4 regions of the Streptomyces malaysiensis subsp. malaysiensis genome follow, and region 1 is predicted to be linked to each of the others. Evidence: riboswitches for the same ligand, from Rfam matches in the RefSeq annotation. Region 1 holds a riboswitch; each other region holds the start of a gene.
What was found. A riboswitch is a leader RNA that binds a small molecule or an ion and turns the genes downstream of it on or off. The one in region 1 is predicted to bind cobalamin.
Positions count from the first base shown of each region.

Region 1 (4,151 bases):
ACCCGCGCCTGACCACCTGGGGAGGGGGCGATCCGATGAGCCTCGCCGCGTTCCTTCTCGCCCTCGGCACCACCTGCCGGATCACCCGCTTCATCACCAAGGACACCCTGGCGGCCGGGTTCAGAACCTGGGTCGCCGACCGCTTCGGCGACGACTCCCGGGCCTCCTACCTGGTCAACTGCGGTTGGTGCACCAGCATCTGGGTCGCCGCCGCCATCGCCGTCTACGCCTCCTTGCTGCACACCACCGCGTGGTTCCTGCTGCCGGCCACCGCCCTGACGCTCTCCTACCTCGCGGGGCTCGCCTCGCGCTGGCTGGACTGACACCGACCCGAACACGACTCGCGACCCGATGGAAAGGAATGACGGCCATGGCCTGCAACTGCGGCGGAAGAGCGCCCCAATGGACGCCTCAACCCACTGTCGTCTATGAGTTGAAGCTGCCGGACGGCACGGTCCGGCGGTACGTCACCCATCAGGAAGCCGACGCCGCCAACAAGCGCGCGGGTTCCATCGGAGTGATCACCCCCGTCACCCAGTGACGGCGGAGATCCGCGCCCGACCCAGGCAGCCCGGCTGTCGGTGGTCTGCGGCAGACTGCGCGCATGGATATCACAATCAGGCACGCGCGGGACGAGGAACTGGACGGGATCGGGGAGCTCACCGCTCAGGCGTATCTCGGGGACGGGCTGCTGGACTTCGGGGACAGCGATCCGTATCTCGCCACGCTGCGCGATGCCCGGCGCCGGGCCGCCGATTCCGAGCTGCTGGTCGCGGCGGACGCGGCGAGTGACGAGGTGCTGGGGGCCGTGGCGTTCGCCGAGTACGGCGGGGCGTACGCGGAGCTGGCCCGGCCCGGCGAGGGCGAGTTCCGGATGCTGGCCGTGCGGCCCGAGTCGCGGCGGCGCGGGGCGGCCGAGGCGCTGGTGCGCGCGTGTCTGGACCGGGCGCGCGCGCTGGGGCTGAAGCGCATAGTGATCAGCAGCCAGCGCTCGATGACCGCCGCCCACCGGCTGTACGAGCGGCTGGGGTTCGTACGGGCCCCGGAGCGGGACTGGGCGCCGCTTGCCGGGACGGACCTCACCCTCTGGGCGTTCACCGTGGAGCTGTGACGACGAGCGCCGCACAGCCCCGGCCACGGCCGCCACCCGCCCCGGGCCACCGGCCACCGCGCGCCCCAGGTCACGGGCCGCCTCGGGAACGCATTAGCACATTCATACGAAACTCCGCACCTCCCGACACTAGATATGGGGGTGCGTGCGTCGGGCGGCACAAGATGTATGCTCGTCCTCGCTGTCGCCGCAGGGGAATCCGGTGGGAATCCGGAACTGTCCCGCAACGGTGTACGTGTGCGCTTATGCGGCGTACCCGTGAGTCCGAGCACCTGCCGACGGCCTTGCGTGAACACGTCCCCCGGCCTCGTGGGTTGGGCCGATGGACGCTGCGTGGTGTGCCCGGCGTACGAGGAGTGCGGCATCGGCATGCCCGTACGCGCCCATCGCACCACCCCTCGTGGCCCCAGCCCAGCGAGGGAGAGCACCTCAGTGACCATCGCGCCCGCAGATCCGGTTTCAGAGCAGGCGGTTTCTCAGGCAGCGGTCGACGCGCCCGGGACCGCCCTGCTACGGACGCTCACCGGACTCACCGCCGACCTGCCCGCCACCGACCCCGGTAAGGTCGCGGCCGCCGCCCTGCGCGGCCGCCATCCCGGCTCGGACGAGGCGGAGTTGCGCGGGCTGGCGACCGAGGCGGCGGCCGGGCTCATCGCCGAGGAGCCGGAGTACTCCCGGCTGGCCGCGCGGCTGCTGGCGCTCACCATCACCGAGGAGGCGGCCGGGCAGGGCGCGGTCTCCTTCTCCACCTCCGTCCAGGTGGGCCACCGCGAGGGCCTGCTCGCCGACTCCACCGCGGAGTTCGCCACCGCCCACGCCGGCCGGCTGGACGCGCTGGTGGAGCGGGCCCTGGCCGACGGCGCCGACAACCGCTTCGGCTACTTCGGGCTGCGCACCCTCTACAGCCGCTATCTGCTGCGCCACCCCATCACCCGGCAGGTGATCGAGACCCCGCAGCACTTCCTGCTGCGGGTGGCCTGCGGGCTCGCCGAGGACCTCTCGGCGCGGGCGCTGGAGGACGTGGCCGAGCTGTACCGGCTGACCAGCACGCTGTCGTACCTCCCCAGCTCCCCCACGCTGTTCAACTCCGGCACCCGGCATCCGCAGATGTCGTCCTGCTATCTGCTGGACTCGCCGCTGGACGAGCTGGACTCGATCTACAACCGCTACCACCAGGTGGCGCGGCTGTCGAAGCACGCGGGCGGCATCGGCCTTTCCTACTCCCGCATCCGGGCCCGCGGTTCGCTGATCCGGGGCACCAACGGGCACTCCAACGGCATCGTGCCGTTCCTGCGCACGCTCGACTCCTCGGTGGCCGCCGTCAACCAGGGCGGCCGGCGCAAGGGCGCGGCCTGTGTCTACCTGGAGACCTGGCACGCAGACCTCGAGGAGTTCCTGGAGCTCCGGGACAACACGGGCGAGGACGCCCGCCGCACCCACAACCTCAACATCGCCCACTGGATCCCGGACGAGTTCATGCGCCGGGTCGAGGCGGACGCCGACTGGTCGCTGTTCTCCCCGGTCGACGCGCCCGATCTGGTGGACCTGTGGGGCGAGGAGTTCGACGCCGCGTACCGCAGGGCCGAGGCCGAGGGACGGGCGGTCAAGCAGGTCCCGGCCCGCCAGCTGTACGCGCGGATGATGCGCACCCTCGCACAGACCGGCAACGGCTGGATGACGTTCAAGGACGCCGCCAACCGCACCGCCAACCAGACCGCCGAGCCCGGCAGGGTCGTCCACTCCTCGAATCTGTGCACCGAGATCCTGGAGGTGACCAACGACGGCGAGACCGCCGTGTGCAACCTCGGATCGGTCAACCTCGCCGCACACCTGGGCGAGGACGGGCAGCTGGACTGGGAGCGCCTGGACGCCACCGTCCGCACCGCCGTCACCTTCCTCGACCGCGTGGTGGACATCAACTTCTACCCCACGGAGGAGGCCGGGGCCTCCAACTCCCGCTGGCGCCCGGTGGGTCTGGGCCTCATGGGGCTCCAGGACGTCTTCTTCCGGCTGCGGCTGCCGTTCGACTCGCCCGAGGCCACGGCGCTCTCCACGCGGATCTCCGAGCGCATCATGCTCGCCGCGTACGAGGCGTCCTGCGAGCTCGCCGAGCGCCACGGCCCGCACCCCGCCTGGTCCGAGACCCGCACCGCACGCGGGGTGCTGCACCCGGACCACTACACGGACGCGGTGGCCACCTGGCCGGAGCGCTGGGAGGCGCTGCGCACCCGGATGGCGAAGTCCGGGATGCGGAACTCGCTGCTGCTGGCGATCGCGCCGACCGCGACCATCGCCTCCATCGCAGGCGTCTACGAGTGCATCGAGCCGCAGGTCTCCAACCTCTTCAAGCGCGAGACGCTGAGCGGGGAGTTCCTCCAGGTCAACTCCTATCTGGTGGACGACCTGAAGAAGCTGGGCGTCTGGGACGCGAAGACCCGTGAGGCGCTGCGCGAGTCCAACGGCTCGGTCCAGGACCTCTCCTGGGTGCCCGCGGACGTACGGGAGCTGTACCGCACCGCGTGGGAGATCCCGCAGCGCGCCCTGATCGACATGGCGGCGGCCCGCACCCCGTACCTCGACCAGAGCCAGTCGCTGAACCTCTTCATGGCCTCGCCGACCATCGGCAAGCTCAGCTCGATGTACGCGTACGCCTGGAAGCGCGGCATCAAGACCACGTACTACCTGCGCTCGCGGCCGGCCACCCGGATCGCCCAGAGCGCCCGCGGCGGCGCCACCGCCGCCACCACCCCTGCTCCCCTCCCCGTACAGCAGGCTCCGGCCGAGGCCGACGCGATCGCCTGCTCCCTGGAGAACCCCGAGTCCTGCGAGGCATGCCAGTAACCATGAGTGACACCAAGAACCTGCTCGACCCGGGCTTCGAACTGACCCTGCGGCCCATGCGGTACCCGCAGTTCTACGACCGCTACCGCGACGCGATCAAGAACACCTGGACCGTGGAGGAGGTCGACCTCCACTCCGACGTCGCCGACCTCGCCAAGCTCTCCCCCGGTGAGCAGCATCTGATCGGCCGACTGGTCGC
Region 1 covers NZ_JBEZNG010000001.1:451,336-455,486, forward strand. Annotated here, with positions in the region: gene AB0E24_RS01985 (DUF1360 domain-containing protein) at 1-323, shown strand, start outside; gene AB0E24_RS01990 (DUF7196 family protein) at 371-541, shown strand; gene AB0E24_RS01995 (GNAT family N-acetyltransferase) at 605-1,111, shown strand; cobalamin riboswitch at 1,246-1,405, shown strand; gene AB0E24_RS02000 (ribonucleoside-diphosphate reductase subunit alpha) at 1,544-3,952, shown strand; gene AB0E24_RS02005 (ribonucleotide-diphosphate reductase subunit beta) at 3,943-4,151, shown strand, end outside.

Region 2 (4,151 bases), on a different contig from region 1:
CGATCGTCGCCGACCTCAAGGACGCCACCTCCCGCTATCCGGCCGATGGCCGGCTCGAACGCCTGGTACGGGACTTGCGGGCGGAGTCCGACGCCTTCGCACGGCACTGGGCCACCCGGCCGGCCGCCGCGCAGCACACGGCCGACCGCAAGACGATCCGGCATCCGGAGGTCGGCGACATCCTGCTCGACTGCGATGTGCTCATCGTGCCCGGCGCGGATCTGCGCATGGTCACCTACACGGCGGCGACCGGAAGCAGCGACGCGGGCAAGCTGGACCTCCTCCGCGTCACCGGCGCCTCCGCACCGCGCCCGTGACGTCCGCGTCCATGCCCGCGTCGACCGGCCGGGGCCGGAGCGCATGGCGCCTCCGGCCCCGGCCGGTCGTCCGCGTCAGGACGCGGGCAGCTCACCGCGGACGGTGCGGGCCGCGGCGACCAGGTTGCGCAGTGCGGAGCGCGTCTCCGGCCAGCCGCGGGTCTTCAGACCGCAGTCGGGGTTGACCCACAGCCGTTCGGCGGGGATGGCCCGCAAGCCGGTGCGGAGCAGTTCGGCCGCCTCCCGCGCGCTGGGCACGCGCGGGGAGTGGATGTCGTACACACCGGGCCCGGCCTCGCGCGGATAGCCGTGGGTGGCGAGCTCGCGGGCCACCTGCATATGGGAGCGGGCGGCCTCCAGGCTGATGACATCGGCGTCGAGGTCGTCGATCGCCCGGACGATGTCGCCGAACTCGGCGTAGCACATATGGGTGTGGATCTGGGTGCCGGGACGTACACCGCCGGTGGTGAGGCGGAAGGCTTCGGTCGCCCAGGCCAGATAGGCGGGCCGGTCCCCGGCCCGCAGGGGGAGGGTTTCGCGCAGCGCGGGTTCGTCCACCTGGATCACCGAGGTCCCGGCCGCCTCCAGGTCGTTCACCTCCTCGCGCAGGGCGAGGGCGACCTGGCGCGCGGTGTCGCCGAGGGGCTGGTCGTCGCGGACGAAGGACCAGGCGAGCATGGTGACGGGGCCGGTGAGCATGCCCTTGACCGGGCGCTCGGTGAGGGACTGGGCGTAGGCCGTCCAGCGCACCGTCATCGGCTCGGGGCGTGTGATGTCACCGGCCAGGATCGGCGGGCGGACATAGCGGGTGCCGTAGGACTGGACCCAGCCGTGCCGGGTGGCGAGATAGCCGGTGAGCTGTTCGGCGAAGTACTGGACCATGTCGTTGCGCTCGGCCTCGCCGTGTACCAGCACATCCAGGCCGGTGCGCTCCTGGAAGGAGATCACCTCCCGGATCTCGGCCCTGACCCGCTCCTCGTACCCGGCCCTGTCGATCCGGCCCTCGCGCAGCTCGGCGCGGGCGGTGCGCAGTTCGCCGGTCTGCGGGAAGGAGCCGATGGTGGTGGTCGGCAGCAGCGGGAGGCGGAGGTGTGCGCGCTGGGCCGCGACGCGTTCGGCGTACGGCTGGGAGCGGTGGGCGTCGGCGTCGGTGACCGCGCCGGCGCGGGCGCGGGCGGCCGGGTCGCGGGTGATGGGGGAGGTGGCGCGGGAGGCGAGGGCGGCCCGGTTGGCAGCGAGCTCGGCGGTGATCGCTCCGGTGCCGCGGGTCAGGCCCCTGGCGAGGGTGACGATCTCCGCGGTCTTCTGCCGGGCGAAGGCCAGCCAGCGCAGAATGGGCGGTTCGATGTCCCGCTCGGCGGCGGTGTCGAGGGGGACGTGCAGCAGTGAGCAGGAGGCGGCCACATCGACCCGGCCGGCCAGGCCCAGCAGGGTGCCGAGCGTGGCCAGGGACTTCTCCAGGTCGTTGACCCAGATGTTGCGGCCGTTGACGACACCGGCGATCAGCCGCTTACGGGGCAGGCCGCCGACGGCGGCCAGCTCCTCCAGATGGGCGGCCGCGGCCTCCGTGAAGTCCAGCGCGAGCCCCTCGACCGGGGCCTTGGCCAGTACGGGCAGGGCCTCGCCGAGACGGTCGAAGTACGAGGCGACCAGCAGCTTCGGACGGTCGGCGAGGGCGCCGAGATCGCGGTAGGCGCGGCCGGTGGCGCTCAGCTCGGCCGGTGTGCGGTCCTGGACCAGGGCGGGCTCATCGAGCTGCACCCATTCGGCACCGGCCGCCCGCAGGTCGGCCAGGACCTCGGCGTACACCGGGAGCAGCCGGTCCAGGAGGGTCAGTGGCTCGAAGTCCGCGGGGGCGCCGGGGGCGGGTTTGGCGAGGAGGAGATAGGTGACGGGCCCGACCAGGACCGGCCGCGCCGTGAGGCCCAGGGCGAGGGCCTCCCTGAGTTCCGCGACCTGCCGGGCGGAGTCGGCCGTGAAGACCGTGTCCGGACCCAGTTCGGGTACCAGGTAGTGGTAGTTGGTGTCGAACCACTTGGTCATCTCCAGTGGTGCGACGTCCTGTGTTCCCCGCGCCATCGCGAAGTACCCGTCGAGCGGGTCGGCGGCGACGGCGTCGCGGTGGCGGTCGGGGATCGCGCCGACCATCACGGTGGTGTCCAGCACATGGTCGTAGTACGAGAAGTCCCCGGTGGGGACCTCGTCGATGCCCGCCCCGGCCAGTTGGAGCCAGTTGGCACGGCGCAGTTCTGCGGCGGTGGCCCTCAGCGCGCCGGCGGTGACACGGCCCTTCCAGTAGCCCTCGATGGCCTTCTTCAGTTCCCGGTTCGGCCCCTGACGGGGGTAGCCGTACACGGTGGCCCGTGCTGCCGCGGCAGCGGACTCGGTGGTCACGGAGATCTCCTTCGCGAGATGAATCCCTGAGATCCCGGCGGCGGGACGAGGACGCGAAGGGTGACGGACCTGACGCCACGACCTCGCGCGGTAAACGCGCGGTCGTCCCGCCTGGTGTGTACGCCGACCCGCCCTCGAGGTCACCGGGATGTCCGCGCACGAGTCGTCCGTACGCGGGCAGATGGCAGGTCTTCGGACTCGCGGGCACATCCTCCTCGGAGGACATCTACTGGCCGTCGCTTCCCAGGTCCTCTCACCGGACCCAGTGCGTTGTGACGGCGGTCGTTCCCGCTCACCGCTGCGGGGCAGTCCCGGATTCCCACCGGGTTCCCTCTTGCGACGCGTCCCGCCTGGCGGACGGGGCGAACCAGCTGCACCCGCCAGCCTACGGTGCCGTCCGGCGGTGTGCGGGTCCCGTCCGGAATACGGAAGGTGAGGTGGGACACGCGGTGCCCCGGCAGGTCCGGCCGGGGCACCGCCGCGTACGGCTCGTGGGGGCGGCGCCTCCGGGCCGGTCCGCGTCCGTCGCGCGTGATCGGTCGCGCGTGGTCAGCCGCGCGTCATCGGGGGGTCAGCACGCGCCGGAGTCCGACGCACCCACCAGATTGACCGGGACGGTGACGAAGGAGAACTGATTGCTGGCGCACACGTTGGGGCCGGGGATGGACGTGCTGCTGGAGTTGGTGACGGAGACATCGGGCGTGTCGTCCGCCATGGCGCCGGCCGCGCCGACGGCGAGGGACGCGGCGGCGAGGGTGACCGTGGAGAGGGCGGTGAGAGCGGTCCGCATACGCATGGGAACTCCTTGCTGAGGATGAGCGGCCGGATATGACCGGCTTCGCATGCATGGTGCCCTTTTGTCGGGCGGATCGCGGCTCAACGTCCCCCCAATGGGCGAAGACGATCCCGTCGGCTCGTCCGCCGACGCGCCGTCCGTCCTCCGCCGGTGGGCAGGGCGTGCGCGGTGCCGCCGGAGGTATCGGATGTCGTACGAGCGTCGCCACACTCGTCCACGGTGGCCGGGGCCGGTGCCCGCGGTTCAGGGGTCCGGGCCGCCGCCGATTCCATCGCCCTACCGCAGGTGCGAGGGTAATCGCTCGAACTTCCTCGTATGAGCCGGATCTTTGGTCTATCGGCATGGCATGTGCGTTTGCGCGGGATGGGTGTTCGGGTAACGGTCCACCAGGAGGTGGTAGCCCGTGAGCGACTCCCTCGCAGCTGCCGGTACGGCCGCCGGTCCGATGGCGGAGGTCGCCCTCACCGGCGATGTGAGCCGCCCGGCCCGGATGACGGTGTCCGAGCTGCTGTCCTGGCCCCAGCACCGGGTGCGGGTCAGCTTCGACTGCGCCACCAGCGGGATTCAGCGCCACCGTTTCACCGGGCCGTTCCTGCATGACGTCCTGGTCTCCGCGGGCCCCGCCTTCGATCCGGCCCGGCGCA
Region 2 covers NZ_JBEZNG010000013.1:114,886-119,036, reverse strand. Annotated here, with positions in the region: gene AB0E24_RS25200 (helix-turn-helix transcriptional regulator) at 1-317, shown strand, start outside; gene metE (5-methyltetrahydropteroyltriglutamate--homocysteine S-methyltransferase) at 393-2,711, opposite strand; cobalamin riboswitch at 2,878-3,098, opposite strand; gene AB0E24_RS25190 (hypothetical protein) at 3,283-3,507, opposite strand; gene AB0E24_RS25185 (molybdopterin-dependent oxidoreductase) at 3,911-4,151, shown strand, end outside.
Region 2: it holds a riboswitch for cobalamin, as region 1 does, so the genes downstream of both, metE (5-methyltetrahydropteroyltriglutamate--homocysteine S-methyltransferase) here and AB0E24_RS02000 (ribonucleoside-diphosphate reductase subunit alpha) in region 1, are expected to answer to the same signal.

Region 3 (4,151 bases), on a different contig from region 1:
ATCCGCCACCGATGCTGGTGACACCCGACGGCCATGCCACGATCGCCGAGACACCGGTGGGCCCGCCGGTCGGAATAGGCGCCGGTCGCTATGAATCCGTCGACCTCGAACTGCCCGAGGGCAGCCTGCTCGCCTTCTTCACCGACGGGCTGGTGGAGTCCCGGCACGGCGACATCGATGCCGGACTGGAGCGGCTGCTCACCGCGCTGGAACGTCCCCCGGCGAGCCTCGATGACCTGTGTGCCCGTGTCATCTCGAGGATGACCACGGACGCGCCCCCGGAGGACGACATCGCGCTCCTCGTGGCCCGGACACGCACCGGCGACAGCGGCCGGGCGGCCGCCCACAGGGGGCACCGCCGGCCGGCGGCCTGACGCGAAGCGGAGACGCCTAGGGCCGGGCGCCGGCCGCGGGTGCGTTGAGGTTCTCGTGGACCGCGCGGGCGATGCCCTCGATGTTGGCGATGCCGTCGTCCATCGTGGCGTTGTCCTGCGTGAGCACCGTGATCGTGTAGTCGTGGTCACCGCCGGTGAAAGCGCCGAGGCTGTGCACACGCCAGCCGTTCGTGGCCCGCTCCAGCCAGCCGTTCTTCACATGCACCTGTGCGTCGCCCGGCGCACCGGCCGGGGTCCCCCAGCGCTGCGAGGGGATGACCTCGCCGGTCAGCTTCAGGATGTAGGCGCGGGAGTCCTCACCGAGCACCGGGTTCGCGTGGGTCACCAGTTGGAGGAGCTTCTCCTCATCGTTCGCGGTGATCTGGGTGAGCCCCCAGTGCCCCTCGCTGTCGAGGACGGTGTTGGTCATCCCCGCGGCCAGCAGAAACGCGTTGACCTTGGCCGCCCCGAGTTGGTTCCACAGCGCGGTGGTGGCATCGTTGTCGGACTTCGTGATCATGGCGGTGGCACGGTCCTTCTCCTCCTGCGTCAGGGCGCGATCGTCCTTCTGCGCGTCCCACAGCAGCGTGGCGAGCACGGTCACCTTGACCGTGCTCGCGGAGTCGAACTTCCGGTCCGCGTCGAGAGCGCAGGTGGTGTTCGTGGTGCGGTCGTGGAGGCTGATCGCCGTCGTGGCGGAGGCGCCGTCCAGTGCGGAGTTGATGTCCTCGGAGAGCTTCTCGGCGAGTTCCGGCTTGTCCGAGGCGCAGATCGCCGCCTGCGGGGTGGCCGCGTGAGCCGACCCCACCGAGACGACCGTCGGCACGAGTACCCCCGCGGCCAGCGCCGCTCTTGACGCCAGGGTGGTACGGGGAAGCTGGGATATTCGTCGGTGTCGCCCCATGGCGTGCTCGTCCATTCGTTCGCGGTGCGTTTCCGCACACGGGGACTTCGCTCCATCGCGAAGATGTCCCGGTGCTCCGGCTCTGGATGACGAGCCGGGGACGGGTGAGGTTCAGCGACGCGTCCGAGTCTCACAAGATCGCTCCACAATGGACACAGCATCGCTGAGCGCCGGGAGCCCCTGCCCCGTACGCACGGTTCCGGCCGGGCGCCCTTTCGCCCCTCGGCCACCCCTACGTAAGATCAGCCGGTCATCACCGCGACGGGAGACAGGAAGCCGGTGCGATTCCGGCACGGTCCCGCCACTGTGACCGGGGAGTGCAACCCTTCGACATGCCACTGCGCACCGCGTGGGAAGGCCGGGGGAGCGTCGATCCGGGAGTCAGGACACTGGTCTGTCGCGGGCCCGTTCCGAGGAGCGCGGACTCCCCAGGAGGCTCTACGTGTACGACGGCATGTCCCGTCCTGTTTTCTCTCCCCCGGCGTTTCCCCGCCGTCGCGCCCTGCGCGTCGCCGCCGCCGTCGCCTTGTCCACGACCCTGCTGACCGGCTGTGCCGGAGGCGAGGGCCCGGCGGACAAGCCGGCGAGCGCGGCGTCGTCGCTCAAGGGCTTCCCGGTCACCATCGACAACTGCGGGACCCGCACCACGTACGAGAAGCCGCCCGAGCGGGCGGTCACCATCCATCAGCACCCCGCCGAGCTCATGCTGGCCCTCGGTCTGAAGGACCGTATGGTGGGCACCGCCTTCCTCGACTCGGCCGTTCTGCCGCGGTACCGGAAGGACTTCGCGGCCATTCCCGAACTGGCGAAGAGGGAACCGTCCTTCGAGACCGTCCTCAACGCCGATCCGGACTTCGTCTACGGCGGCTACGGCAGCGCGTTCGCCGGGAACGAGGGCCGTTCCCGCAAGGCGTTCGCGGACGCGGGCATCAACACGTACCTCAACCGCGAGTACTGCGGCGAGAAGCGCGTGTCGATGAAGGACACCTACGACGAGATCCGTGCCATCGGCGCGATCTTCGGAGTGCGGGAGCGCGCCGACAAGGTGGTCGCCGACCTCCAGCGGCGGGTCGAGCGGACCACCCGGGCGGTGCGGGGCGCACGGGCCGTGCCGGTGTTCGTGTACGACAGCGGGGACAAGGCGGCGTTCACCGCGGGCGGCAAGGGTCTGGGCACCGAGATCATCCGGCTGGCCGGCGGCCGGAACGTGTTCGACGACCTCGACGAGGTCTTCGGTGACGCGTCGTGGGAGCAGGTCGTCGCCCGCAAACCCGAGGTCATCGCGATCTACGACTACGGGGGTGCCGGGAGCGTCGAGCGGAAGAAGCGGTTCCTGCTCTCGCGGCCCGCACTCGCCGACGTCCCCGCCGTGAAGAACAAACGGTTCGTCGTGCTTCCGCTGACCGCGACGGTCATCGGCGTCCGTCCGCCCTACGCGGCCTCGGATCTGGCGCGCGCACTGCACCCCGAGAAGTTCCGGTGACGGACACCGTACGGAACGCTCCGGCGGCGGATACCGGCCCCGGACGCAAGAGCGGTGAGGGCGGGGCTCACCGGGTGTCCTTCGCCATGGTCCTGGCGGCGCTCGGCATCCTGCTCCTGGTCTCCGCCACGGCGGGCATGGCCATCGGTTCGGTCCATGTGCCGCCCGGTGAGGTGTGGCGCATCGTGACGCACGCGCTGGGCGCCGACTGGTCGGCGCCGGTTCCGTCGCGGGCGCACGAGACGATCGTGCTGAAGGTACGGGCTCCGCGGGTGGCGCTCGGGGCCGTGACGGGTGCCGGGCTCGCGGTGGTGGGTGCCGCCATGCAGGCGCTGGTGCGCAATCCGCTCGCGGAGCCGTATCTGCTGGGGGTGTCCTCCGGGGCCTCGCTCGGTGCCGTCGTCGTGATCGTCTTCGGGGTGAGCCTGTTCGGGCCGGTGTCGCTGTCGGCCGCCGCGTTCGCCGGTGCGCTGCTCACGCTGCTGCTCGTGTACACCACGGCCCGGGCCGGCGGCCGTATCACCTCGGCCCGGCTGGTGCTGTCGGGGGTGGCGGTGGCGTCGGTGCTCACCGCGGTGATGGATCTGCTGCTCCTGACCACCGGCCGGGGCAACGAGGCGCGGGCGGTTCTCGCCTGGACGCTCGGTGGCCTCGGTGGCGTCCAGTGGGGCACGCTGTGGCTGCCGGGCGCGGCCCTGCTGCTCGGCACCGTCGTCCTGGTGGTCCAGGCCCGCTCGCTCAACCTGCTTCTGGCGGGCGAGGAGGCCGCCACCACGATGGGGTTGGACGTGGCCCGGTTCCGTGCCCGGATGTTCGTCCTGCTGTCCCTGGTCACCGGGGTCCTGGTGGCGGCGGCCGGGCCGATCGGCTTCGTCGGCCTGATCCTCCCTCATATCGTGCGGCTGTTCGTGGGCGGCGACCACCGCCGCGTACTGCCGACCGCCGCACTGGCCGGAGCGGTGTTCCTCATCTGGGCCGACGTCGCCGCGCGCACGGTCGCCGCCCCGATGGAGATCCCCGTCGGGGTCCTGACGGCCCTGTGCGGAGGGCCGTTCTTTCTGTGGCTGATGCGCCGGGACGCCCGGCGCGACGCCGATCGAGGAGTGGGATGAGCGCGACCGAACTCGCCGTCGAGGGGTTGACGCTCACCGCCGGCGCACACCACCTCGTACGGGACGTCTCCCTGACCGCCCGGCCCGGGGAGGTCATCGGCCTCGTCGGCCCCAACGGAAGCGGTAAGTCGAGTCTGCTGCGCGCGGTCTACCGCGTGCTGCGCCCCGACACGGGGTGCGTACGCGTGGACGGGGCGGACGCCTGGTCGCTGCCGGTACGGCGGCTGGCCCGCACTCTGGCCGCCGTGGTCCAGGAGTCCGGCGCCGGCATCGACCTG
Region 3 covers NZ_JBEZNG010000035.1:770-4,920, reverse strand. Annotated here, with positions in the region: gene AB0E24_RS40470 (SpoIIE family protein phosphatase) at 1-374, shown strand, start outside; gene AB0E24_RS40465 (serine hydrolase) at 391-1,278, opposite strand; cobalamin riboswitch at 1,501-1,690, shown strand; gene AB0E24_RS40460 (ABC transporter substrate-binding protein) at 1,721-2,761, shown strand; gene AB0E24_RS40455 (FecCD family ABC transporter permease) at 2,758-3,873, shown strand; gene AB0E24_RS40450 (ABC transporter ATP-binding protein) at 3,870-4,151, shown strand, end outside.
Region 3: it holds a riboswitch for cobalamin, as region 1 does, so the genes downstream of both, AB0E24_RS40460 (ABC transporter substrate-binding protein) here and AB0E24_RS02000 (ribonucleoside-diphosphate reductase subunit alpha) in region 1, are expected to answer to the same signal.

Region 4 (4,151 bases), on a different contig from region 1:
CCGGCCGTCGCGGCCGTCCTCGCCGTACTCGTCATCGGCGAGCGCCTCCCCGCCGCGGGCTGGGGCGGCGTCGCGCTCGTCCTCGCCTGTCTGGCCGTCCTCACCGCACCGGCGACTGTCCCCGGGCGGCGCCGACGGCGCGGAGAAAGCGTGCCGCCGCCGGAGCGCACATCCGCGGAGCACACGGCTGCCCGGCCGGACCCGGAGTGGGCACCGTAGCGGAGTGTCAACTCCCCGCGGCGGAAAACCTCTCCGCGAGGTCGCGGTGCCGGTCCGCGGCCAGCCTCGCATCGGCCGTGCCGACGGTCGATCCGACCATCCGCCCGATACGTTCGATCTCGTCGGCGAAGCGCAGGTGTTCCAGCCGAGCGTGCTCACGGCAGGCGAGGCAGGTGACGTTCTCCGGGCGCGGCGAAGTCATCGCGTACGGCGCCCGCAGCCCGCATCCGGTATCGACGAGGCTCGGCAGATCACCGGCCAGGCCGAAGGTGGACGCCATCATCTCGCGTACGGCGGCGACACCGCGGACCACCTTCGACTCGACGTGGATATGCGGATCGTCCCCGCCCATGCGACCTCCCCGACACGGCGACGCGACCGGCCGGGAGCGCTCGTGGCCGGTCGCGGAGTGCGGGACGAGTCTGCCATGGCGCGCCGGTTCAGGTCGCGGTCGCGGCCGCCGCCGCTCGGCCCGCCGTACGGCCCGAGAACAGGCAGCCGCCGAGGAAGGTGCCCTCCAGGGAGCGGTAGCCGTGCACTCCCCCGCCGCCGAAGCCCGCGACCTCACCGGCCGCGTACAGACCGGCGATCGGGGTGCCGGAGGCGTCCAGGACGCGGCCGGAGAGATCGGTCTGGAGGCCGCCGAGGGTCTTGCGGGTGAGGACGTTGAGGCGTACGGCGATCAGCGGTCCGGCGCCCGGGTCCAGGATCCGGTGCGCGGAGGCGGTGCGGCTGAGGGTGTCCCCGGGGTAGGCGAGCGCGTTGCGGATGCCCATGACCTGGACGTCCTTGGTGTACGGGTTCGCGATCTCGCGGTCGCGGGCCTCGATCTGCCGTTGCAGATCCGCCAGGTCGATCAGGCCGTCGCCGGTCAACTTGTTCATGCCCGCGACGAGTTGGGGCAGGGTGCTCGCGACGACGAAGTCCTCGCCCTTGTCGCGGAACCGCTGGATCGGCTCGGGGGTCTGCCAGATACGGGAGAGCAGCTGCAAGATGTCCTTGTTGGTCAGGTCCGGGTTCTGCTCCGAGCCCGAGAGCGCGAACTCCTTCGCCATGATCTTCTGGGTGGTGACGAACCATGAGTAGTCATAGCCGCTGGCGGTGATCGACCCGAGGGTGTGCAGCGTGTCGTAGCCGGGGATGTCGGGGGTGGCGAAGCGCTTGCCCTTCGCGTCGAACCACATCGACGAGGGTCCCGGCAGAATGCGGATGCCATGGCCCGGCCAGATCGGATCGTAGTTCCTCAGGCCCTCGGTGTAGTGCCACATACGGTCGGGGTTGACGATCCGTCCGCCCGCCTTCTCGGTGATCGCCAGCATCCGGCCGTCCACATACGCCGGAACGCCGGTGACCATGAACTTCGGCGGTTTGCCCAGCCGTTCGGGCCAGTTCCGGCGTACGAGATCGTGGTTGGCGCCGATACCGCCCGAGGTGACGATCACCACGGGGGCGTTGAGCTCGAAGTGGCCCACCACGGTACGCGAGGTGGGCTTGCCGCGGGCGGCGTCACTCGGCTCCAGGATCGAGCCGCTCACCCCGGTGACGTTGCCGCCGGTGACGGCCAGATCATCCACCCGGTGACGGAACTTGAAGGTCACCAGGCCGTCCTTGGCGGCGGCCCGCACCTTCTTCTCGAACGGCTCGACCACGGCCGGACCGGTCCCCCAGGTGACATGGAAGCGCGGCACCGAGTTGCCGTGCCCGTCCGCGAGGCCGCCGCCGCGCTCGGCCCAGCCGACGATCGGGAACCACTGCACACCGAGCCGGTGCAGCCAGGACCGCTTCTCCCCGGCGGCGAAATCCACATACGCCTCGGCCCATTTGTGCGCCCAGTAGTCCTGGCCGCCGGGATCGGTGACGCCGCGGTCGAAACCGGCCGTGCCGAGCCAGTCCTGCCAGGCCAGTTCGGGGGAGTCCTTGATGCCCATCAGCCGCTGTTCCTCGGAGTCGACGAAGAACAGGCCGCCGAAGGACCAGAACGCCTGGCCACCGAGGTTGCTCTCGGGTTCCTGGTCGAGGAGGAGCACCTTGCGTCCCGCGGCCGTCAGTTCCGCCGTGGCCACCAGCCCGGCGAGCCCGCCGCCGACCACGATGGCGTCCGCGTCCGAGGACGCCCCGGAGGCGGCGAAAGCCGGCACCGTGGCCTGGGCGAGCGCGGCGCCGGCGAGCACACCGCCCGCGGCCGTCAGGGCACGGCGGCGGCTGATCCCGGCGGGCGAGGCGCAATCCTCTGTGGGGTTCTCCATGGGCTGCCTTCCGGAAAGGGGGTTCGGAGGGTGCGGGAGATACGAGGGAGTTGCCGCGGCGGTAACGTGTTACCGACGGTAGCCCACGGGATGCGGGGCCGCCAGAGCCCCGCATCCGATGACCAACTCTCTTTTGCCGCAAGGGACTTCGTAACGCCAGCGGCCCTTCCCACCCGCGGATGCGGGCAGTGGCCTGTTCGGGATCCGCTCGCCGATCACAGCGGCGGCACCGCGCCGGATTCACACCGGCTTCCTCGTTCCGCCGTCGCCCATGTCGCCCTTGTCGCCCGGCATCATCACATCCCGGGCACCGCCAATCCGCGCGGCCCCGCTCCGGGGAGGGCCGCGGGGAAGGTCTCGGTCAGCCCCGGCGGGCGGGTGCCCCCGCGAGGATCTCGCCCAGGCCCTGGCGGGTGGCCGCCAGCACCACGCGGTCCTGGGGCCGCAGGACATAGCCGGGGTGCAGGTCCCAGACCAGGGCGGGCTCCTGATGGGTGACACCGTCGTAAGGAGGCGCCGCCCCGAGGTCGCGTTGCCGGTCCCCGGGCTCCGCCGTGTCCAGTGCGATCACCCGCCAGGCGCCCGGTACGAACGCCTCGGCGACGGTACGCCCCTCCAGTTGCGGATGCCCGGCGACATTCAGCGCGGCGAACAGCAGCACCCTGCGCTCGACCGGTATGGCGCCGAGGATCTGGCGTCCCATCATCGCCCCGGCGAACGCCGGCGCCGCCAGACTGGAGACGCTGCGGCTGCGGGTCAGCGCCCGGGGGTGGGCGGCGCGCAGGGTGCGGTAGACGACGGTGGCGAAGTGGTCGTCGTACAGGCGCAGCGCCACCCGCAGCCGGGGTTTGACCGAGCGGGCGTAGAGCGTCGCCTCCAGATTGGTGGTGTCGACGCTGGTCAGGGCGAGCAGGGCGCGTGCCCGCTGGATCTTGGCGGCCTCCAGGACGCCCTCCTGGGTGACATCGCCGAGGACCGTCGGCACCCCCAGCCTGCGGGCCAGCGGGATGCCGCGCGCCCCCGGATCCTCTTCCACGCACACCACGGGAATGTCCATCTCCCGGAGTCTGGCCAGCACCCGGGTGCCGACCTTGCCGAGTCCGAGCAGGACGACATGGCCGGAGAGGCCGCGCGGCGGGCGGCGCAGCGCGGACGCGGTGCGGAAGGTGCCCAGCGCTTCGAGCGCGGCCGCCACCAGGACCGGCAGCAGAAGCAGTCCGGTCAGCCCGGACAGCAGTTGGAGGACCTTGCGCCCGGTCGGCTCGTCGAGCGCCGGATCGTCGATCGCCAGCACGTCCAGCACCGTGAGGTAGGCCGCGCGGAGCAGACCCGCTCCGGTGAGCTGCCAGGCGGCGATGGTGAGGACGAGCACGGCGATGGCCATTCCCGCGACGGACCAGCGAAGCCGACGGGAGAACAGCGAGGCCAGTGGCAGTCTGCGGCTGCCGAGCCGCCGTGGCGGCAGCGGTGGGCCGGTGGCGGATACGGCCTCGAGCACCACCGTGTCACGCCCGGTGGCGGCGGCGACCTCCTCGTCTCCGGGCAGCAGCCTGGGCCCTTCGTCCCCGCTGCTGTCGGAGCCCTCGCTGCCACCGGGGTCGCTGGTGGTGGACGAGAGCAGGGCGAGGGTGCACAGCCCCGGACGGGCGACCTCACGCGAGCCGGGCGGGGTGCGCTCGGCCGCGC
Region 4 covers NZ_JBEZNG010000045.1:21,040-25,190, reverse strand. Annotated here, with positions in the region: gene AB0E24_RS43280 (DMT family transporter) at 1-219, shown strand, start outside; gene AB0E24_RS43275 (hypothetical protein) at 227-571, opposite strand; gene AB0E24_RS43270 (FAD-binding dehydrogenase) at 660-2,465, opposite strand; cobalamin riboswitch at 2,595-2,718, opposite strand; gene AB0E24_RS43265 (NAD-binding protein) at 2,827-4,151, opposite strand, start outside.
Region 4: it holds a riboswitch for cobalamin, as region 1 does, so the genes downstream of both, AB0E24_RS43270 (FAD-binding dehydrogenase) here and AB0E24_RS02000 (ribonucleoside-diphosphate reductase subunit alpha) in region 1, are expected to answer to the same signal.